Regions from separate parts of the Bacillus sp. 1NLA3E genome, predicted to be linked through region 1. Evidence: riboswitches for the same ligand, from Rfam matches in the RefSeq annotation. Region 1 holds a riboswitch; each other region holds the start of a gene.
The links. A riboswitch is a leader RNA that binds a small molecule or an ion and turns the genes downstream of it on or off. The one in region 1 is predicted to bind cyclic di-GMP.

Region 1 (5,699 bases):
CGCCTTTGTTAATTGAGGAAATTACGGTCATGTAATCGCTTGGGATTCTCGCGAAAACTTTTTTTCCGAGCACGCCTTCAATCGACTCAAAGTTCATTCCTTTCATTTCGGCATCGCGGTTTAAAACGATTTTTATTTTATCGGTAAAGCCTAACAGGGTCATGGTATCGAGCGCCAGCTTTCCGTTCTTTAGGGCTGGCAGATCGAGTGAGGTGATGAGCAGGATGTCATCGGCGTGGTCTAGTGCAACAAGGTTCGTTTCGACTAGACTGGGCGGTGTGTCGATGATGACGACATCGTAGCGCTTCTTCAGTTCCTCGATTAGGCGCGAAACATGGTCGCCGCTGATGAGTTCGGCAAATTCAGGCAAGGGTGGCGCGGCAATGAATTCAACGCCGGATTGGTGCTTCATCATATAGGGCTCGACCTGCCCGTCGTTGGAATCCAACGATTCCTTGACCCAATCGTAAATGGTCGCTTTCGGTTCTTTATCAAATAGCAAGGGCACGTCGCCGAACTGCAGGTCGAGGTCGATGACAGCGACTGCGAGGTTCTTTTTCGCGAGTGCGGTTGCGGCATTGACCGCCAGGGTTGTTTTGCCGACTCCTCCTTTTGTGCTCAGGAAGACGATAATTTTGCCGTCCTTTTGATGGGTAGCGAGTGGTTGGCTTGCCGCGCCATCTAGTTTGAGTGCAAGGGTCTGCTCTACTTTTTCAATGGAAGTCAGGAAATCTTGCTTGGTGCAGTGTTGGGGTAGGATGTCGACAACCCCCGAGTAGAGCGCTTGCTTCAGGTCGATTTGGTCGGCCGGCAGCATGAGCAGGACGACGGTATTTCGGTATTTTAGCGAAAATTCTCGAGCTACTTCGTAAGGGTTCTTGTGCTGAAACTGACCGATGATGATGATTGATGGTGCGCTTGCTTCGAGCTCCTTTTTCAGGTCGGTTTCGGTTGTGATTGTTTTGACTATGTGTCGTTTCCCGTGCAGCATTTCGGCGATTTCGGTTCCAAAGGAGACTTTTGAGCTAAAGACTAGGTAGTTAATCTGCATCTGCTGTCACTCCTTTTTTCGAATCCTGTGCCGGTGTTTTGCGCAGCATTAGGGTAAGGGAACCTTTTACCGATACGGTGGCAATTGATACGGCTTGCTCGGGCGTCACTTCTACGGTCACGGATGGATAGGTTAAGGCTAGCTCAGAGGCCGGCTCGATGCTTTTTATCGTTTTGCCGGTTTGGCTACCAACTGCGAGAACTTTGATTCCTTGCAGGAGGATTTCGGTCTTCGCTGGTCCCTCCGGACTTTCTGGGATAAAGGCGATGACGTCGACAAAGTTTCCTGGGCGGATTAAACCGGATACCCCTTTGACTTGGTCAACCGCGATCGAGATTGCGCGCTTGTTTGGGCTGATTTTTAGCTTTTCATTGTTTGTTTGCGCCGCTTTATTCGTTTCTTTCTTTTGCACAGAAACTACGTTCTCGGACTTATTTTCAGAGGATGATACTTGCTGGTTTTCCCCTTTGCTTAAATAGAAGTAAAAAATGATTGTAAAAATGGATGCGATCACCATTGACAGCATCCAGATTTTCTTAGGATTCATCCCTTCACCTGCTGTCTGTCTTGATATTTTAGAGGCGGAGTTTCCCGCCTCTTTATTTTGGGAACCCGGACTATCTGGTTAGGAGAACTCATAATTTCCGACCCTTGGCTATCTTGTTAAAAGTACTCATATTATCCGTACAATGGAGTATCTATCTTGTTAGTTTGTATCCATAGGCTCCGTAGCTTGGCGTGCCGTAGGCAATTTCGCCTGAAGCTGTTTCTTCAATAAAGCGCCCGACGATTTCAGCGGATTGGCTTGTTGATGCAACAGTTTCGATAAAGAACTTGGCAAAGCCAACGATCTTTACGGCCTTTATTTGGTTTTGGTCCGTTACCACGGTCTGGAACACGGGCACCAGTATAATCCTTGGACAATCATCAGGGTGATTCAAATAGGTCGCAGTTGGGCAGGCAGCTATCCGGTAGTTAACTGCTCTGGCGGTGGGTCCTGCTAAATTCCCTGTTTGTGTATTGATGATTTGGTTCACACGAAGTTCTTGGTCATATCCCATTTTAAAATCTTCTTCGAATATATTTGCTCCCGGCCCTGCTAGGGCAAGGGCACCAAAGTTCCCGACTGTGGCGTCTTCAACTTTAAGATATTTGATGTCACCAAAGGTTAGTTGGCTTGTATCCTCTACCCCTACTGGAACGGCGCCTCTTCCTGACATAAGCGTTCCGATTTCGACATGGGCAACGGCGTCAACTTTGGCTTGAGCGAAGCCGATTGCTTTGGCGAACACGAGGTCGACTGTTTTTTCAGCGCTGACGGTGATTCGGTGATCACTTTTACTAAAGATGATGTTAAATTTATTGGGATCTTCCCCATTTAAGGTTATTGTTTCGGTTGCTTTGGCTGTTGCCATCGCTGGTGTTGCCGGCAGTTCCTGTGCACCGGCAAGGGCTGCGGCATCGGCGATGTCTCGCAATTTTTGCTTTTCCATGTACAGCATGCCGCCATCAATGACGAGTGCGGTGATGCCTAGTAAAACGGACATCAGGAGTGCGACGACGACAACGACTGCACCATTTTCTTTTTTTATGATTGTGCTCATACTATTCCACCCTCATCACGGTTTTACTTTTAACAGTAAAAGGGTTTGGCAATACGATTTCCATAAGCGGTACGGATATTGTCACTGGGTATGTGGTGGAGACGGTCACATATACGCCTCTTTTTCTCAGTTCCGGCTGCGGTGTGACGGTGACGGTCAACTTGTCAGTCTGTTCGACTTGAGCTGCGTCCTTCGTCGTCTTGATGATTTCCGTATCAGTCGCGCCTAGTGTGGCTAACCGTGCCCCTTCACGACTGGCGTTGTTTGTTGTTAAATAGGCTTGAAAAATTCGCCCAAAATCGATGATGCCGAAGACGATGAGCAAAAGTACCACTAAGCTGAGGGCTAGTTCGACTGTTGCTTGGCCTTTCTGGGAGCGAATCATCCGAAGTTTACTCCGAGCTGGATGATGGTACCTAGGACGATCGCGACGCCATATGGGAAGGCGTGATGATATTCATTCTGGTCCAGGCCGCTCAGCTTTCTTAGTTTTGTAAAAAAAATGATGCGTTTAAGTGAGATTAGTAGTTCTTTTTTCCAAATTAAGATGATGACAGCAATTATGCCTCCGATGATGGCGGTAAATAAGAATGCCCCAAACACGAAGGTTGCGCCTTTTAGTGCCCCTATGGCCGCTAGAAGCTTGACGTCGCCTGCGCCCATTCCGTCCATTAGATAGGGGATTAATAGTACACCAAAGCCTGCCAATAAGCCTAGTCCGCTGAATGTTAAGCCGTGCGTGCCAGCAGTTATGGTGTGATAGGTTAGTCCCAGGATCATGGTCGGGAAGGTAATCTTATTTAATATGCGTCTGCTTTTGAGATCGGTAATGAATGAGATTACAAGGATTAGTAACAAAATTATATTTAGTAGCATTTTTCACCTCATTGGACATGCTTAAAACGCCAGCTTGAGTGGTGATTAGCGGCGTCGGTGCTGGATATTTCGCGCTGAAGAGGGCTGTTTGATGTGTTGATGGTTGGGTCGTCAGCGCTTGAGATTATAAAAAACCCCCACTTCCAAATGCACGAACGAAAGTAGGGATTTTGATTAATCATTATTATTTAACTTATTATCATTCAGGTGGTGTTACATCTGTGCCTTCAAGCTTGCCTTTAATTTCTGTAAATTTGGCGCTGATGGCGTCACCAAATAACCCTAGAGCAGCCACTGCAGCTAGAGCGATTAGTCCTAAAATTAGTCCGTACTCTGTCATACCTTGTCCCGTCTCTTCAATGAAAAGACCACTGATTTTCTTCATCATTATGTTCACCTCATATAATATTTTGGCAAACAACGATAAGTAACACTACAGATTCGGTAACTGGCTGACTTCGGTATAGCCTGTAAGCTGTTCTACAGATTCGGCAAATGGCTGACTTCGACATTCCGTGTAAGCTCTTCAATCAAATTCGTAAACTGGCTAAACTTTGGTATTCCAAAAAAGCCTTTCTACTGATTCAGTAAATGGTTGACTTCGGAATAGTCCGAGTGACCTTTTACAGATTCGGTAACTGACTGACTTTGGTAATCTCTGTAAACCATTATACAAATTCGGCAACTAGCTAACTTTGGTATTCTCGTAAGCCCTTCTACAGATTCGGTAACTGGCTGACTTCGGCATTGCTCGTAAGTCCCTATAGTTTTGCGTCCCATGATTTCTCAAGGTTTGCCTTTTCGTTTGTTTGCTATTTAAATATAGCACTTTAATTGGTAAAATCGCTATGTACGGTAGGAGAAGGAAGGGCGATTTTGTGAAAATTATAAGGCGAATTAGTGACATTGATGTACCTATTACGATAAAGGTTTACGATCGATTTTGGCCGCGGTTTAGAGGGCTGATGTTTAGACGGAAACCGATTGTGGATGAAGGCATTATGTTTTCACCCTGTAATTCAATCCATATGTTCTTTATGTTTTTTGCGATTGATGTTGTGTTTCTTGATGACGATGATGTGGTGGTAGCTGTAAGGAAGAACTTGAAACCAAATCGAATAATATTTCCGATTCGTGGTGCGGTTAAAACGTTAGAGCTGCCTGTTGGGACGATTGAAGCTTATTCAATTGTGCTTGGGGATCGAATTATAGTGGGAAAATAAATTAATTTGGAAGGGGATTCGGTGGTGGTGGTGGTTGGCCGGATTGCCTTTTTTTGTGGTTTTTTGGGGTGTTTTTGTAGCTTTTGGGATGTGCTGGGATTAGGTTGGTTCGTCGTTGGTTTGTTAGGTGCTTTATTACGGTTTTTTGGCATTTTGGGGGCTGGGCATTGCACTAGGAACGTTTATCGGCCGCTATCGTGGTTTTATCGACCGTTTTGGCAATTTTTATCGGCTAATCGCCAAAAATTACCAGCTGCGACACCAGCGTTAAAGATGATTTGGTGGGGTGGCCGAGAGTCGCCTCAGTGTCTGCGGAATCGTTCTTTATTTTTCAAAGTCTTAAAAATGGAATACTTGGATTTCCTCATCATATATAAAGTATAAAAGGGGAAATGCGTATTGGTTAAGGCATGTATTGTTTGTGGTGCGAATACTAGGAAGGTCATTAAAACCGGATATGAGCTTGTTCATTCTGATAGTAAAGATCCATTTACCCAAGCTATTTTAGCTAAATATGGGAAACCTCCTCTAGGAATTGGGGCAATTTGCAATACATGTCTTACGAAGTTAGCAAGAAAGCAAACTTATCTCATCGATGCATTATTTTCTCCATTGATGGAAAGCAAGATGTAGGTCGGGGATTGGGGGCCTGCCTCCAAGTGTATTGGAGGCAGGCTCCTTTTTTTATTGTTCTCTGTTCATTAAGTCATTTGGTGGAGCTTGTGGTGGACATTCCATCCAGCCGTGTTTGATTGTTAAATTTGCACCATCTTCAGCTAATAATCCTACCTCTGATATAAGTCGAGTGTATTTTTGGATCAAATCCTTCCTTATGCTTTGTGATAGCGCCGTACCATAGTTCCCGATGCCGGTAATATACATTAAACATATGTGATACATCATCAGCTTGTCTGAGAAAGGTGGTTTCGTTGAATCCAATATATC
Region 2 (5,699 bases), 2.0 Mb from region 1:
TTATATAGAACGTTAAATTCTTTATATTGTACAGGAAATTAAGAAAACAAGAGATAATTCAAGTGAAAGGTGCTTAATTTAGTATTTTTGCCCTATTTTGGGATTTTTATTATTAGGAAAAATGACCTATACTCAAACAGGGAGGTTCTTTATAAAGAACTGGGCGATATATAATTTGCGATCTAACGATAAGATATGTTCACTTTAAAGAACTTAAAGGAGGGGTAGTTCAAATGGATTATACAAGGCGGAAGAAGCGGTCTCACAATAAGGTAATTCAAAGACATAAAAAGCCTTTTTACCTAATTTTGAATCTTTGGCTTTTATATTTAATTATCCTTTCCTCAAGTTTTATATCGAACGATACATTTTCTTATTTTAATGACTCTGAGCAAATAAATAATTCATTTTCAGCATCAAATAATTTTTGTAAAGATCCAGAATATGCAAAGAAATATAAAGATATATGCAAGTGCAAAGATAACTCTGGTTTAGGTAATGGAAGCGAACAATGTGATCAATATGATGATGATTTTGGTGATGAGGATAACCCAGGGCATCAAGAAACTTATTGTCCAGATGATCCAAACACTCCAGAAAGAGAAGTATGTGACGATCATCCTAACGTAAATGATAAATCGAATAATAACGCTTTAACCGAAGAGCAAAAAAAAAGTGAGGAACTTCTAAAAACAGGTAGCACACCGATAAATCAGTCCGAAGCAACCAATTAATCGGGAGGTAATGAAGTAACAAATAGCACCTGATCTCAAGATAATATTCCGACAAAAGATAGCAATTCTCTCTCCAATGAAGAAAATCTACCTTTGCTGATAAATAATTATAAGTCAATAAATAATGAGTATGAATAATGAGGTGAAATCTATGAAAAAAAGCATGAAAATTGTTAGCAACTTTATTACAATACTACTTTTTCTTTTATTAATTTTTATGGTTTATATAGTGATTTCTTCGAAAATTGCAGGTGGAGAACCACAGTTTCTTGGCTATCAATTAAAAACCGTATTATCTGGTTCAATGGAACCAACCTTTAAGACAGGCTCGATAATTGCAATAAAACCTGTTAGTGATCCTGCAAGCCTAAAAAAGAAAGATGTAATAACATTTATGGAATCAGATAATAAGTTAGTTACACACAGAATAGTTGAAGTTAATAAAGATGGTAATCAAACAATGTATAAAACAAAAGGGGATAATAACCAGGATCCAGATGCAAATGCCGTACTTTCACAAAATGTAGTTGGAAAATACACTGGATTTACTGTCCCTTACGCGGGCTACTTAATAGATTTTGCAAAATCAAAACAAGGAATTTCGCTATTACTTATATTGCCAGGGATAATATTGCTTGCATATTCAGGGGTTACAATTTTCAAAGCTGTAAAAGAACTTGATAAGGGTAGGGAGAAAGAACTAAAAGACGGTCATGAAACTATTTAACGGTTGTTTTCCTTATGTTGTCATAAGGATCCATCATAAATTTACATACCTCTTTAAAGAGGTGGAAAAGGGAGGAAAAGGGAATGAGTATTAAAAGAAAGTTAGGGTTAGGAGCAGCATCAGCTGCACTAGGTTTATCACTAATCGGTGGTGGTACATTCGCTTATTTTAGTGATGCAGCAACCCTTCATAATGGATTTGCAGCAGGCACATTAAATGTTGAATTACAGAAAGCATGGGATTTTCCACTTAACTTTGACTTAAGTAATATCCAACCTGGTGACAGTTTTGAAAGACAATTTGTATTAAAAAATTCCGGAAGCCTTGCTATTGAAGATGTATTCATGGGTGTAACGGCTAATGTAACAAATCCGTTAGGCACAGGTGGAACTTCTGATCAATTTTTGGATGCCCTAAATGTAAAATACTTTGTTGATGCAACACCACCTTATATTGACCCAGATGCACCAGATGCTGGTTATCTCCTTATTAACTCTCAGGATATTTCATTAAGAGAAGCGATTGCTGGAGATTTTGCAGGAAAAATCAAAGCTGACTATATTAAAAATGGAAAACTAAATTTAACACCTCTGGGAATAAATTCAAGTGAAACAAATAGATATCGTATCATCATAGAGTTTAAAGACTCTGGACAGCCGCAAAATAATTTACAAGGTATGGTAGCAAAAGTTGCCTTTAACTTCGATGCAAGGCAAGTAATGGCTCCAAAATATCATGATCAAAATGCACCTAACGGAAACCTTACAGGTAATGGGATAATTGGTGACCGTGCAACAACTGATTCAACTAGTAATGTTGCTAACCAACCAGCAGTAGTTGACGCGCCTGCTTGGCAGGATTAGAAAAATAAATTTACTAAATACAGAAAGATATTTTGTTTTAAAGGTAGGGTTATTATCCACCTCTTTTAAAAAAAGGGGAAATGGGGGGTAAATATGTTAAAAAAATCCTTTGTTATATTAATAATTGTCACCATTTATTCCTTGTATTCCCCCTTAAGTTTAATTAATGCCAATGGGACTAAAAAAGAAATTGATATTTCAACAAGTCCCGAGAAAGTTTTCTTTGATATAAAAAGTGGGAGACCAGGCGATACTTACATTAAAGAAATAGAAGTTAAAAATAATGGGGACCAGGATATTAAGTATCTATTTTCAAATAGCTTTTTAAATGGGTCTGAAAAATTTTATAATGAATTATTATTAAAAGTTGAAGATAAAAATGGTGTAATATTTGATGGGAAATTTAAGGATCTTCAAAAATTAGATTCAAGGGAATTGAAAAGGCATGCTTCAGAGATACTAAAATTTAATATCTATATACCTATTGAACTTGGAAATGAATTTCAAAATCTTAATAGTGAATTCCAGCTTAGGTTTTTTGTTGATGGGACAAATGGTGGAGTCTTATCAGTTGCCGGGTATAAACTTCCTAATAGCGCAACTGGTATTTATAATTTATTAATTGCCGGAGCATTCCTAGCCCTTGGTGGTGGTACATTTTTGTTAAGTAAAAAAATTTCAAGTGGAAAACGATTAGCTCGCCTTTCTTCGAAAAAAGCTGAATAAAAAAATTATTGAATTCGTATTATTAGGAACGAGTGTCCATAGATGATATAATATACCCATGATGTCTATTATATACTACCTCATGATATCCATTGAAAAGTTTTTGACCTCTTAGGATTTATTTCTTTTCGAACAACAATTTTGTATCGGTGAACAGTAAAAGGCAAATCTATTGAAAGATAGTGACGCAAAGTTACAGGTCTAAAATTAGAGGAGTTCTCTGATTATGACGGCTGGGCTGCCTGAAATAATTGGGCTGGAGGGAGAGGAATGGTAGGGGGAGTAATACTTAGTCATGAGGAATTAGATTTGGAATGGGTTGAGCTAATAATGAATGCTCTGGATATGGGGTTGTCAGAAGAGGAGATTAGGTCATTTTTGGATGAATCTACACAAAGTATACCTCATTAGATAGAAAACTAAAATGAAAAGGAAGATTCGAATTGATCATAATGGTTATTAATAACATAGATGATGTAAGACAAAAAAAATAAGCTGCTATTTTGGAATAACCAAAATTCAGCTTATTTTTTTGCTTTTTTTGATTCAAGTATTCGTGGTTGTTCATTATAGGTATTTCATTAAAGAAAATGATAGGGGAATTTTTGAATTTCAAAATCACACTTGACAGGTAGGATAAGTGAGGATAAGATGAAGATATTGTTAGGTAATATTTAACATAATAACTTGGAATTCCCACCTGATATATGTTTTGTCTGAAAAGTGGGGAATCCTTCAAGCTAATAGTGCATGCTGATTGGATAAACCGAAGGCGCATACTTAATAAAAGTATGCGCCTTTTTTATTACTCAAAAAAAAAGGGGGGATTCATCTTTCTTAATTAAATATGATGGATTCTTTAATGAGATAAATGATTATCGTAGATTTCAAAATTGAGAGGAGAATGATAAAATGGCAGATTTTGAACAAGAGAAAAAGAAATATATTTTGGATTCATTAAAGGATTTGCAATTTGGTTCTCTCGTGATTACCATTCATGACGGGCAAATTACACAAGTGGACAAAACCGAGAAAAATCGTTTTATTTCAAAAAGTAAATCAAAGACCAATAGGGCAGTACAAACTTATAATTAAGAGCTTTTAACTAAGAAATGATGATCGAGTTATTTGTATTTTTCGAAATGATTAGTTTATTTTAAATTCCAAGTTGACTTATGTGATAAATAAGGATAATATAGCAATTATTAGGAAATTATTTAACATTTCTTAGGATATCAGCAGTTGCTATCCGATAACGGAAGGACTGAAAGCTTTAGAGATGTTTAAAACTAAAATTTATAGCCGTTTATTACGGTTAATACAAATTAGACAACTTAATAAGATATTTGGCTTATCAGACAACTGAAGGCTGCTCTTCTTTTTTTTTATATTGATAAAAGATAGCAGTCTTTTTTTTATTCTTTTTTTAAATCAGTAAGTGTTGATAGGGGGAAGGCAAATTTGTCGTTTTTGGGTAAGTCTGGAGCAAACAAGAAGGAGGAGGGGAAGCAAGGATGAGTGTAGTCATTGAATCGTTGAATCGAACCTTTATAAAATCACAACAAGTTATTCAAGCTTTGCAGGATGTCAATTTACATATTAACAAAGGAGAATTCATTACGATTATTGGTCCAAGTGGGTGTGGGAAGAGTACCTTATTAAAGATTGTTGTAGGGCTCGATCTCAATTTTGAAGGTACAGTGAAAATTAGTAATGTCGACCTTAAAGGTCCAGGAATTAAGCAAGGGTTCATATTCCAAGAGCATCGTCTTTTCCCATGGTTGACTGTCGAAAAAAATATTGCAGCAGATCTATCTTTAAAAGATCCTGAAGTAAGGAAGAAGGTAGATGAATTAATTGAGATTGTCAGATTAACAGGGTTTGAGAAAGCATACCCAAGGGAATTATCGGGAGGAATGTCACAGAGAGTGGCAATAGCCAGAGCGCTACTTAGAGATCCGGAGGTCCTACTTCTGGATGAACCGTTTGGGGCACTTGATGCATTCACAAGGACTCACCTGCAAGATGTACTCCTTGATATTTGGAGGAAGAAAGGCACAACAATGATTCTAGTGACCCACGATCTTGATGAATCTATCTATCTTGGACAACGCGTGGTAATTATGAGCCCTAGACCAGGAAGAGTTAGCAAAACAATTACAATTGATTTACCATATCCTCGTAAAAAAGTAAATCGTACGTTTCAGGAGCTTAGACAACGCGTTTTAGAAGAATTTGAGAAATCGGATGACCTTCTTTTAGTAGAAGGTTCCGGAATTTAATCGGAAAGGGATAAAAATCATGAAAAAATTTAAAATTATTGGTTTAATATTTATTCTTAGTTTGAGTTTACTAGCAGGGTGTTCCTCCACAGAATCAAAGCAAGAAAGCGTAAAGGCAACCACAAAAAGTGAAAATGTCACTGTCAATATCGGGATTCAACAACTCATCGGACCACTTCTGTTAGCGAAAAACAAGGGATGGTTTGAGGAAGGCTTCGCCAAAGTTGGAGCTAAGGTAACCTGGGCAGAATTCCAAAGTGGTCCACCTCATTTTGAAGCAATGGCCTCTGACCGCTTGGATTTCGGTCAAGTTGGAAACTCACCAGTCATTTCAGCACAGGCAGCAGATATTGATTTTAAGGAAATT
Region 3 (5,699 bases), 500 kb from region 1:
AATAAGTTTTTTTAGGAGGGTACCAGGTTGAAATTAGGACAACAGGTACGGTTTAAAAAATTCCTTTCCAAAGCAAAAGATGGTGTTTCCTATGGATGGTTATCCGAAGAAATAGAAAAAGAGCTAGAAGATAACTGCCTTCTCAGAGTAAAAAAAATGGCCGAAAAAGAATGCAATGAATATAAAAATGGAATCGTTGTTGGTAAGAGAAAAATAGGGATTGAAACTATTTTGGAAGAAGCACTGGACATCGATGGAGATCCAGTAGATAGATTCTGTTGGAGAGAGACAATCTACGACACCGTTTTTCTTGTAGCTTGCGATTTAAAAGGCTTATACCGTGTTAGAGAAATAGATTTGGAGGAAATAACATGATCTGTCCAATCTGCAATCGCCCATTAAAAAGCCTAAAAAGTATCGCCATAGGCATCGGTCCTGTATGTGTCCGCAAGTTGGAGAATCTAAATGATAACGCTGATGGAAATCAATTGGAAATGGAGTTGAAAGAGAAATGAGCAATGTAAAAACTGTACCCAATTGTCCAAAGTGCAAGTCCAACGGGAATGTTATTAAACACAACAAAGGGATCGTTGCACTTGAATGTCCAAAATGTAAATTTCTTTGGAGCACTTTTTCAGAAACATGCCCAGATTGCAAGAAGCCAAATGGATATTTCGTCAAAGGGCCTTGTAGCACATGTTATTCGCAAAGGCACAAGATTTCATGAGTTCTGCATCAAAGTACGGAAATAGGAAAGTAACAATCGATTCTCACAAGTTCGATTCAGTCGCAGAGAGCAAGTATTACATGCAGCTCAAATGGCTGGAAGCTAATAAACAGATTCTTTTCTTTAGATTGCAACCTAGATACTTGCTCCAGGAGGCCTTCGATAAAGGCGGACAGCATTTCCGGAAAATCGAATATGTTTCCGATTTTGAAGTGCATCACCTGGACGGTTCGATTGAGGTAATTGATGTGAAAGGTGTGGAAACTGAAGCTTTCAAGATTAAGAGAAAGCTATTTGAAAAGAAATATCCTCACAAACTATCACTTATTACATACAAAAAGGAATTCGGGGGATGGATTGAGCTAGAAAAATTGAAAAAACTCGAACGGAAGGTGGTTAAGCCCCATGGCAAAAAAAAGACAACCAAAGTGGGTGCTCCTGTTTCGGAAAGAAGAAGGGAATCGGGTTTACCTATTTGAACCGTTGAAAAAATATGAGCTTCAGAGTCGGATCCGTAAGGGCTGGAAGGTTGTTTAAACAAAAAATTTGTATTAAGTTTCACAGAAACTAAAAAAGGCATCAAACTAGATGCCAATTACTTACTTGAATAATTCGTGAAAACCTAAATTCATAGGAATGAGCCATATGTAAAAACCAATGAGAGCTACCGGACCAATTAGAAAGTTATATAGTTTTTTAGGTAACCACTTAAAAAAAAAGCGATAAACAAAAGAGATACCAACCATAGTAACTATTAGAACAATTAGGGGCCCTATAAATTGCATTGTATTAAACTCAACACCTTCAAATACATTCAATCGTATACACCTCGTTGATTTAATTCATTTATGAATATATGGTACTACGAACTGGGAAATTTTATAAGTAGAGATTGGTGATAAACATTAGAGTAATTGTGTAAAAAAAATTAAAAATCCCTTAAGCGTTATGTCCTGAATGGTAGACACGCTTAAGGGACGGTTAAAAGAAAAGGTAATTCAAGTATATCAAGCTAATGATTTTGTTGGAATAGATGTCACTGAAAATACAAAATTATTAGAAATTAACACAATAAGAAACGCCTTCATTTGACTCCAAGTAGGCATTAAAGTTTTTTTATAAGGCTAGTAAGATTACCCACTTGCCTAAAGGTTGGTTATACTTAGTGATTATTTCAAAAAGGAAGGATTAATTCCTCCATAATTTTGTGATATTAAGTGGAACTATCTCACTTCCGTTTATTTGTTTATGTATTAAAGGATTTTTGAAGGGTTCATAATTTCCACTATCTGTTTCAGAATAACGCGCACGTACATCAACACCTAGGATACTTCGTATTTTATTGTGGTACGTCATTTATTCATCTCCTTCATTAAATAATTTAATATCATTATTATCTTTCTTGTTTATAAAAAAATTCATATTAAATAGCAGAATAAACCTTTCCATTTAATTCCTCAAAGTAAAGAGGTTTCTTTTTACATAGTTCGAAGATTTTGCGTCACAAAGGAGGAAAAACGCATAGATCATGAAATTACTAGTTAAGGACGAATATTGGGATAACTGGGGAAGATTAGTGAAAGTTTTTTGTAAAGGAGACATCTGCAAAGGAACTCTTCGTCACAACGTTAAAGTTTTGGCAGAAAGCCCATATTATCCTGGAGTTTCTGATTATGTCGATTTAAATTGTATCGAAATTTTATAACATTTCATTTCAAAGATTTTATAAAACAAAATAAGCAATGTGTTTACCACTAGACTTTTATTGTGAAGGAGGAAGGAAAGTGAAAAGTGGTTGGATTATTAATTACAAAAACGGAAATAGTGAAATTTTGTCTAAGGAAAAGTATAAAATTTACAATGCAAACAAGTATAAAGGTGATGTGAAGTCGGAAGAACATTGGTTCAATATTGAGGATGCAAAAAGGAAAAATCCTAATTTACCTGTCCATGAATAATACACAATACAAACATTAGGTGAAATAAATATTAACCCCTGATCATGAGAGTGCGAGTAGACACGTCCGGGGGGGGGATTTGTGGAATAGCTTGAGAAAATGGTTATCGAGTATTCCAAACTAAAGTTTACCAAACCTTTAATGGTTTTCACTAAATATTCAAAACTAACATTATGTACTTAACAGATTTTAATAGGTAAATTAAAAACTTTATTTAGAGCTGGAATTAATTCATTAAAATTTGGTTTTACAATAAAATCTTTAGCTCCTAATTCTAAAGCTTCAATAATCACAAATGATTGACCCATTGACGAGCACATGACAATTTTAGCTTCTGAATTTATCTTTATTAATTTCTTTAAAACATCAATTCCATTAATGTCAGGTAAAGTTATATCTAGCAAAACAATATCTGGATTGAATTCTTGGTATAAAGAAATGGCATCATTACCATTTGATGCTTCGGAAATAACTAGGTAATTGCTTTCAGATAACACATTTTTTAGCATGTTTCTCATAAAAGTTGAATCGTCAATAATAAGTACAGTTTTATTCACTTTGATCATTCCCTTCTAATGTTAAGGCAAATTAAGAAAGGGATAATTTGAAAAGTTGTTAAAATAATTTTTTGTAAATTGCAACCCGGCTACCATGGCAAAAAAGTTTGCTTTAGGCCCGTGGCTTTGCGTCCTTTACTTTCGTAAAATTTGCCTATGTAGGTATATTAGCATAATTTGTCGAAAATTATGGTGTTTTGTCATATTAAGATGTATCCAATTAAGAAAACCTCTAAACCAATTGGTAGCAGTTATGCAAATATCTTTACCGATTATAAATGGCGTGGTCCTAAAGGTGCAAAATCAAGGTGGGGTAGCAAAGGTGAATGAAACAATGGAATACAGTATTAAGAAACTAAATGAAGCAGGCCTGTTCCTTCTTTATCGGGATGTTGTTAATAGGATTGGTTCTCATGTAATCGGTGGCTCTCCAGATGTAAATTACATTCAAAATCAGGAAGCCATCCTCAATGTTGTACAAGATGAGCTTCAAAAAAGAAAATAAAAAAGCCAGGATCTCTCCCGGCTAGGTAATATCACGACAATATTATTATAGCATGGGGGAGTTCCTTTGAGACTAAGAGAAATTGACATTAATCATAGTACGATGAAAATAGAGATTGATATAATGGAACTAAAAGGAAGTTTCGCCATTGTTGTTTGTGATGGGAAGGCTAAATTAACGGAGCTGCCAAGTCATGGTGAAACAAAAATTGTTACACATCAGGGAAAGGTTAAACGGGTGAAGTTTGATGAGGGGGAAGATTTTTGAGTCATTGGATTAAAATAAAGAAAATATTATTAGAAATTTTAGTGATAATACTTGCGTTTAGTGCATATGTAGCCTTATTAATATTTTTTAATAATTATCAGTCAATATTTACAAGCTTCTTTAATTTTGTATTTATGAGTTATCTAATTTTGAAAATATTTTCATTAACCTCATGGATATCTGAAAAAAGAGATTTACGTAGGTTAAGGAATTCACAGATTTATCAATCGAATAATAAGGTACTCTATCAATGGTTAGGTAAAGGTGAATATGACTCTAATTTCTTTTTTCAATTCACAGATGATCCAATAACATCCGATCCATTAAGAAACCTCAAGAAAATTAAAAGAAAAATACACTTTAAGATAGGTTCAAATCTAGAAGATTATTATCTACTAAAAAACTATATTGAAGTATATGAAAAAAACAATCTGCTTAGTAATTTTTCTACAATATTTATAGGTATAATTGTTGCTGTAATCACAACTACGATTTCTAGAATAGTAACTACAAATTCAGTTTCAGATAAAATTATGGAAGTTATCTTTAATACTAAAGTCCATGATACATCAGAAAAAATCACCATGCTTTTAGATATATCCACTTTCTGTATAATTGGTATTGCAATAATAATTTATTCTATTAATGAGTTTTCAAAAGAAAAACGCAGACTGGAATTAATAAAGTTGATTATTGGATCAATCATTAGTGATTATGAAAAGAATAAAAAATGATTGTTCTACCAGCTCTCTGGAGGACACTGAATGAACGGTTTTTACCGTCATTTGGTGTCCTTTTTTATTTGACCAATATGAGGTGATGTCATGAATCCAACTTTAAAAGACCAGCTAACGGAATGGAAAAAACAACACCGAGAGTTAACTACAGCTAAGAAAAAAAACGTCGTCAGCAGCCACAGAAGCGCAAATCAGAGCATTTAAGTGAATCGGATATTAAGAGTCTTATGGGAATGGGGATGCCGAGGTATGCACGACACAGAGGGGCATTGAGACAAAAATAAAAAGGAGCTGATCGCGTGAGAGTATTAATGGCTGAATATCGAAAATCACTTCGAGATGCAAGAAAGATGAAAAAAAAATTTGATTCGAGAATCCAAAGTGCATTAGACAAAAAGAAAAAGCCATCTCCTCAAGACATTGATGATAAAAAAGTAATTGCCAGCATAATCAGCGACTTGGAATATGCACTCGAGTGGATGAGGAGTGGAAGAAATCCGGATGCTAGGCGTGGAATTGATAAACGCGGAGTGTATTTAACGGATCCATCAGTACTTGATGTATTACCGGTGCATCCTTTTTATGTTGAACTTTCTCATGCTAGTGAAATTACCCACTATGAAAATGAAATCATTGAAGATGCGTTGTGTACATTAACTGAGAGGGAAAAGGATGTTTTCCTCATGATTAAAGTTGAAGGGATCACTTTTGAATACACTGCAGAAATTCTGGGAGTAAAGAAAAGCACGGTGCAGACACATTTTAAGAGGGCAGAAAAGAAAATTGAACAGAGAAAACATGAGAGCCTTTTTCTAGTTTCTTGAAAAAGGCTTTCTTAATAAGAAAGTATTAACACTAATTTTTCACTTTGTTAGTTTATAAATTGTTTCAGTGAAAACCTCTTTACTTTGATTAAAATCACATTGTTTTAGTTCAATGGTTTCATTA
Region 4 (5,699 bases), 440 kb from region 1:
AGGCAAAAGCCATACTTGCAGCCCGAAAGGTGATCGTCGATGGTGCAGTTTCGATGGTTAAATCAGCGATTGAGCAACTAAGCAGTGAAGGTGTCGTGGAACTAGATGAAGAAAAGAAAGCACAGATGGTGAATAACCTTATGGTGACAATCGTCTCAGAAAAAGGGACCCAACCAGTAATCAATACAGGAACCATCTATTAAGGTAGTGATACTATGTCTGAAAAAAAGAAGTTCCTTCTTCGAATAGACCAAAGGACATATGATACACTCGAAAAATGGGCAAGTGATGAGCTCCGAAGTGTCAATGCCCAAATCGAGATCATATTAAAGCATGCTATAAAAGCAGCCGGACGAGGCAAAAAAGAGGAAACAAACTAAATTTGCACCAATTACTCAAAAAGAGGCTGGGTTTCAGATATATCTGAAGCCCAGCCTCTTTGCGTATTTATCTAGCATGATTTAATGACTTAAATTTAGAAGTTTTTCAAATTCTGTTACTTGTAACGGTGGACTATAATAAAAACCTTGAACCACATCACATTTTTTTAAACGTAAGGTTTGGAGTTGTTCTTTCTTCTCAACTCCTTCTGCGATCACAGACATATTAAAACTGTGGGCAACTGTGATGATTGCTTGGACAATACTTAAATTGTTTTCCGAATGATTCATCTGTTGAATAAACGACTTATCAATTTTTAAAAAGTCGAAAGGGAATTTATTTAAATAGCTTAGCGAAGAATATCCCGTTCCAAAGTCATCTAGCGAAAGGAGCACCCCAAGCTTTTTAAGATCTCTCATTTGCTTAGTTGAGTGGCTAACATCAGCCATGGCCATTGATTCTGTAATTTCAAGATTTATATATTTTGGGTCAAGGTCAAGTTCCTTTATGATTGAATCTATTTTGCAAACTAAGTCCCTATTAAGAAACTGCCTTGCTGAAATATTTACAGAAACCATCAGGTTTTTTACCCCTGATCCCTGCCATACCTTAAGCTGTCTATAAGCTTCCTTCATTACCCAGTCACCAATTGGGACAATTAACCCAGTTTCCTCCGCGATCGGAATAAACTCAGCTGGTTGAATGGTCCCCAGTTCGGGATCATTCCAGCGAATTAATGCCTCAACCCCAATCATCTCATTAGTATTTAGAGCAAATTTCGGCTGATAATGGAGCTCAAACTCTTGATTATGTATTGCTTTCCTTATTTTACTCTCTAATTCAAATTTTCTATGGATAAAAGCTTCAATTTCAGATCGGTAAAATTGATAGTTATTTTTTCCCTTTTCTTTTGCTAAATACATGGCGATATCTGCGTTTCGAATCAAAGTATCTACTTCATTTCCATCAAGTGGGGAAAGACTAACCCCAATACTGGACGTGATAACTACTTCATGAACCATAATCTCAAATGGTAGGGATAAGGTTTGTAGAATTTTTTGAGCGATCGCTTCCGCTTCTTTTCTATTGCTATCAGGGAGGCAAATGATGTATTCATCTCCTCCTTGCCTTGCGATTAGTCCTTTAGCTCCAATACAGTCTATTAAACGAATAGCGACCATCTTTAGCAACTGATCACCTATTTTATGTCCCCACGTATCATTTATAGACTTAAACCGATCCAAATCGATAAAAAGAATAGCGACACTTTGATTTTCTCTTTCTGAAATTAATAATTCCTGACCTAAATGTTTACGGACCTTATTCCGATTTGCTAACCCTGTTAATGAATCATGGTAAGCAATATATTTAAAAAGTTTTTCGCTTTCATTCAAACTTTTATTATATTCACTCGTTAGTTTATTCTGGACATTTTTTAAGTCTCTACGTAAAAATACCGCTTTATCATAATGTCTTCCAAAAAACCATCCAAGAGGAATTCCTAACCCAAACTGAAATACTAGAAATTCATGATCAATCCAACTCTCTATGACAAGCCATATGATAGTGACTAATACGGCAACTGTCCTCCCGGTATATTTCATTTCCTCACTCCAGTACATCCAACATGTGGTTAGTTATTTCTTGTGGAACAGCTTTGGTATGTCAATCAATTTTTTTCAAAAAAAATATTCGTACCCAAAGAGACATAACTAGGAGGGTAGAATCATTTTCATTCATCGGTAACCCAGCCGTCATAGATTTCCTTAGACCTGTGGCTTTGCGTCCTTATCTTTCAATAAGTTTGCCTTTATCTGACTATTAAGTTGAATAATTGCTATTCACTGATACTATTTTACTATATTTAATGAAAAATAAGTGTATTTTTAAAAATTTGTATTAAATTCACAGCACTACATTTTTAGGTAATAAGTGTTAATTGTCTCGAAACAAGTCGATAAATAGAGTTCCATTTGTACTAATTACAGCATACTGTACCTGTTCCCTTTTTAAATTTCTTAATTGAAGTTGCTGATTAAGCCATTCCCTTGTGTATTTATCATCAAAATTCTTTTCGATTAGGCTACCCTCCACAATCAGTTCAATCGGGAAATTCAACTTTTGAGTCTGAGCAAACGGAAATAGATCATTTTTGGTAAGGCTTTGGTATTTTGCTTTTTTTAAAACGGATAAATTACCGCTTACCTCTAATAACGCAAACTCCACCTCAGATACATCAAAAATACCTAACTCCCTCAGCTGCTGATTTAAATTATCCAACGTGAATTTGATTTTCTTCATATCTCCCTCTAAGATTTTTCCGTCTTTAATGATCACTGTCGGTTTTCCAGAAAACCAATGGCTGAACCTTCTGCTTCTATAGGAGATTTTTGCTATGAGAAAATACACAATAATAATCGTTAAAAATCCAGCGAGCATGGGAATAAATTTGATATTCGTATCGAACCCCATATTTGCCACAAACGAACCAATTATAAGTGATAAAGCGAAATTATAATAGTTCTTATGAGAATTAACTTGCTTTCCAAGACATATTGCGACCAACATTAACACTAAAAACGCAGTAAATGACCTGACAATAGAAAGTAATACATGCTCAATCATGATATAACATCCTTGATATGAATTTTGTTCTAATTAATTATTCACACTAAAAGTGGAGGTCATACAGAATTGATTCAAACGATTTTAAAAAACCACCTATTCGTTTTCGAATAAGCGGTCTAATATCCATTATTTTTTTGAAACGGGCTGTCTAATGATTGTCTTTAATTTACTAGGGTCTACCTTTCGAAAATCACTTAAATAAATTTCATGGTGTTTTCCTTCAATACGATATCCATTCGCTTGAGCAAACTCATGTAGCTTTACAATGGTTGGATGCTCATCATCAAATTGTCCAACATAAAGAACCTGTGCTGATAAACCCTCATTGTATCCTTCAAATCTTATTTTATCTAATGAAGCTAAGCCCTTCTTTTTTCTTACCGATTCGATTGCATCGTTCATCATTTCTTTAGAGATATGACTTGGCTGCATAATCATCGCGGTCCATTCCCACTCATCTTTTGGAACATGAATAAAATCATTCATCTCATCAATAAACCAAAGTGCTTCCAGCGGCATAACGACATAGTCCAAACCGTTCTTTTTTGATAAAAATTTAACAGAATAGGAGACTGAATATAGTGCTTCAATCGCATCCTTAAAGGCTATGGCAGTGTTCGGGTCCCCCTTGCCATCAATCATTAAATAATTCATCTCAGGTACATCGACAAGGACATTCTTTTTTGGGCAACTGTAAAATTCCTTCAGTTCCTTTTTAAAGTCTACTTTTTGGGCTGATTTTACATCCATTTCAAAATCCTCCTATTTCAACAAATACTCCAACTCTATTTTATCTCAAAATATAGTAATTATTGAGTGTCATCTTTCAAAAAGGCTGATTTCCGCTTCAGGTGCTCGCTTTCCGCGGGGCGGGTGGTGAGCCTCCTCGGCGCTTAAGCGCCTGCGGGGTCTCACCTGTCCCGCTGCTCCCGCAGGAGTCGAGCACCTTCCGCTCCAATCAGTTTCATTTTCAAGGATATGAGTTCAAAAACAACAAAAAAGACTTCCCAATGCAACAGCTTTTCTAATTCAAGCGGTTGCGCTAGGAAGGCTATTTTAATGTATTATTTATTCATCTTCAATTGGTTGTATTGCTCAACAATTCCTTCGAACAAAGGTGATGTTTGATTAAGTTTTGTATACTCCGCAATGGCAGCAACAAGTCCCTTTTCCTTAATGGTGTTTTGAACATGAACAGCATCTTGATCGCCTTCAAAATCATAAAGAAGCGCTGCCGCTATTCCCTTCATGAGGTAGGTCGGCTCTTTCCCTACTACTTCAATAAATTGCCTAGCTGGGCTAACGAGACGATCATTTGGTCCAAGCTTGCGAATAGGCGAACGTCCAACTCTCGTAACTTCATCAATAATATAAGCGTTGGCGAAACGATGTAGAATTTTTTGAATGTATTTGCCGTGTTCATCACGGTTAAATCCATATTTTTCCACCAAAAACTCACCACTTTCTCTAAGCGCGCCTTCAACCAAACCGTTTATTTGTTCATTTTCCATTGCAATGTTAATCGTTTCAATGCCGAAATAATAGCCAAAATATGCAGCCAGCGCATGACCTGTATTGACCGTAAACAATTTCCGTTCAATAAATGGCACTAAATCTTGAACAAAAGTAATTCCGGCAATTTCCGGTTTTTCGCCAACTATTTTTGTTTCTTCAACGACCCACTCATAAAATGGTTCAACCTTCACCATTAACTTATCTTCGTTGATTTGATTTGGAACAATGCGATCAACTGCTGAATCGGGAAAGCCGAAACGTTGGTCAAATAATGACTTTTCCTCATTGGTTAATTTTTCAAATACCTTCTCTTTTAATAAAGAACTGCCGCCAATCATATTTTCACAAGCAATCAGATTTAATGGTTTGTCCGTTATTTCGATTCGCTTACGCAAGCCATCTGCAATTAAATTAGCGATAAGCGGGAGAATGTTTGGACCAATCGCCGTCGTTAAGATATCCGCTTTGGCAATCGCCTCGATCACAAGCTCCGGGTTTGCCTGACTATTAATCGCGCTAACATTGTTAATGACCATTTCTTGTTGAGATGGATCAGCTAGAACAACACGATATTCCTTCTTTTCATTGAGTAAATTTACTATTTCGCTATTTACATCAACAAAACAAGTTTCATATCCAGAATGATAAAGTAAGTTCCCAATAAAACCACGACCAATATTACCTGCTCCAAAGTGTACGGCTAACAAATTAATTCACCCCTTCAAAGATCGACAAAATTTCTTCTGCTGTTGTAGCGTTAACCAACTTTTCGATATTTTCTTCTTCAGAGCAAACGATGGCAATGTTAGATAGAATGTCTAAGTGTTCATTATTTTTTCCGGCAATTCCGATGAGAAGCTTGACGATATTTCCGTTGCCAAAATCGACTCCTTGTGGAACTTGAATAAATGAAATACCAGATTCTTTAACAAACTGCTTTGAATCTTCTGTTCCGTGTGGAATAGCCAAAAAGTTCCCCATATAAGTAGAGGTCAATTCTTCCCTTTCAAGCATTTTCTCGATATAGCCTGCATCCACATAGCCTTTGTCAACAAGGATACTACCCGTTAATCTAATTGCTTCTTCTTTTGTCCCCACAGTTTCATTTAAGCGAATGTTATCTTTAGTTAGAATTGAGTTTGACATATTTATACACTCCTTATTTCCAGTAATTT

Region 2: linked by a shared signal. The riboswitch ahead of B1NLA3E_RS23785 (anti-repressor SinI family protein) and the one ahead of B1NLA3E_RS21885 (Flp family type IVb pilin) in region 1 are both predicted to bind cyclic di-GMP.
Region 3: linked by a shared signal. The riboswitch ahead of B1NLA3E_RS01405 (response regulator) and the one ahead of B1NLA3E_RS21885 (Flp family type IVb pilin) in region 1 are both predicted to bind cyclic di-GMP.
Region 4: linked by a shared signal. The riboswitch ahead of B1NLA3E_RS01035 (putative bifunctional diguanylate cyclase/phosphodiesterase) and the one ahead of B1NLA3E_RS21885 (Flp family type IVb pilin) in region 1 are both predicted to bind cyclic di-GMP.

Annotation. Positions count from the first base shown of each region.
Region 1 covers NC_021171.1:4,564,110-4,569,808, forward strand. The annotation lists gene B1NLA3E_RS21860 (AAA family ATPase) at 1-1,051, opposite strand, end outside; gene cpaB (Flp pilus assembly protein CpaB) at 1,041-1,598, opposite strand; gene B1NLA3E_RS21870 (pilus assembly protein TadG-related protein) at 1,750-2,655, opposite strand; gene B1NLA3E_RS21875 (TadE family protein) at 2,657-3,040, opposite strand; gene B1NLA3E_RS21880 (A24 family peptidase) at 3,037-3,531, opposite strand; gene B1NLA3E_RS21885 (Flp family type IVb pilin) at 3,731-3,919, opposite strand; cyclic di-GMP riboswitch class I at 4,255-4,339, opposite strand; gene B1NLA3E_RS21890 (DUF192 domain-containing protein) at 4,410-4,754, shown strand; gene B1NLA3E_RS21895 (hypothetical protein) at 4,779-5,138, shown strand; gene B1NLA3E_RS21900 (hypothetical protein) at 5,154-5,387, shown strand; gene B1NLA3E_RS23440 (DUF3231 family protein) at 5,439-5,699, opposite strand, start outside.
Region 2 covers NC_021171.1:1,713,120-1,718,818, forward strand. The annotation lists gene B1NLA3E_RS08270 (SipW-dependent-type signal peptide-containing protein) at 234-734, shown strand; gene sipW (signal peptidase I SipW) at 886-1,461, shown strand; gene B1NLA3E_RS08280 (TasA family protein) at 1,545-2,324, shown strand; gene B1NLA3E_RS08285 (TasA family protein) at 2,418-3,050, shown strand; cyclic di-GMP riboswitch class I at 3,203-3,296, shown strand; gene B1NLA3E_RS23785 (anti-repressor SinI family protein) at 3,321-3,461, shown strand; gene B1NLA3E_RS08290 (YezD family protein) at 3,963-4,145, shown strand; gene B1NLA3E_RS08295 (ABC transporter ATP-binding protein) at 4,565-5,332, shown strand; gene B1NLA3E_RS08300 (aliphatic sulfonate ABC transporter substrate-binding protein) at 5,349-5,699, shown strand, end outside.
Region 3 covers NC_021171.1:251,811-257,509, forward strand. The annotation lists gene B1NLA3E_RS01385 (hypothetical protein) at 1-15, shown strand, start outside; gene B1NLA3E_RS01390 (hypothetical protein) at 28-375, shown strand; gene B1NLA3E_RS25095 (DUF6011 domain-containing protein) at 372-515, shown strand; gene B1NLA3E_RS01395 (DUF1064 domain-containing protein) at 697-1,206, shown strand; gene B1NLA3E_RS25100 (hypothetical protein) at 1,916-2,083, opposite strand; gene B1NLA3E_RS25105 (hypothetical protein) at 2,512-2,685, shown strand; gene B1NLA3E_RS01405 (response regulator) at 2,865-3,251, opposite strand; cyclic di-GMP riboswitch class I at 3,319-3,407, opposite strand; gene B1NLA3E_RS01410 (hypothetical protein) at 3,496-3,747, shown strand; gene B1NLA3E_RS01415 (XtrA/YqaO family protein) at 3,814-4,014, shown strand; gene B1NLA3E_RS01420 (hypothetical protein) at 4,011-4,748, shown strand; partial or broken gene B1NLA3E_RS25510 (hypothetical protein) at 4,839-5,035, shown strand; gene B1NLA3E_RS01425 (sigma-70 family RNA polymerase sigma factor) at 5,051-5,575, shown strand; gene B1NLA3E_RS01430 (hypothetical protein) at 5,615-5,699, opposite strand, start outside.
Region 4 covers NC_021171.1:186,834-192,532, reverse strand. The annotation lists gene B1NLA3E_RS01040 (SPFH domain-containing protein) at 1-203, shown strand, start outside; gene B1NLA3E_RS25085 (hypothetical protein) at 216-380, shown strand; gene B1NLA3E_RS01035 (putative bifunctional diguanylate cyclase/phosphodiesterase) at 462-1,985, opposite strand; cyclic di-GMP riboswitch class I at 2,120-2,200, opposite strand; gene B1NLA3E_RS01030 (DUF421 domain-containing protein) at 2,317-3,006, opposite strand; gene B1NLA3E_RS01025 (GyrI-like domain-containing protein) at 3,136-3,759, opposite strand; gene B1NLA3E_RS01020 (mannitol-1-phosphate 5-dehydrogenase) at 4,074-5,231, opposite strand; gene B1NLA3E_RS01015 (PTS sugar transporter subunit IIA) at 5,233-5,670, opposite strand; gene B1NLA3E_RS01010 (BglG family transcription antiterminator) at 5,673-5,699, opposite strand, start outside.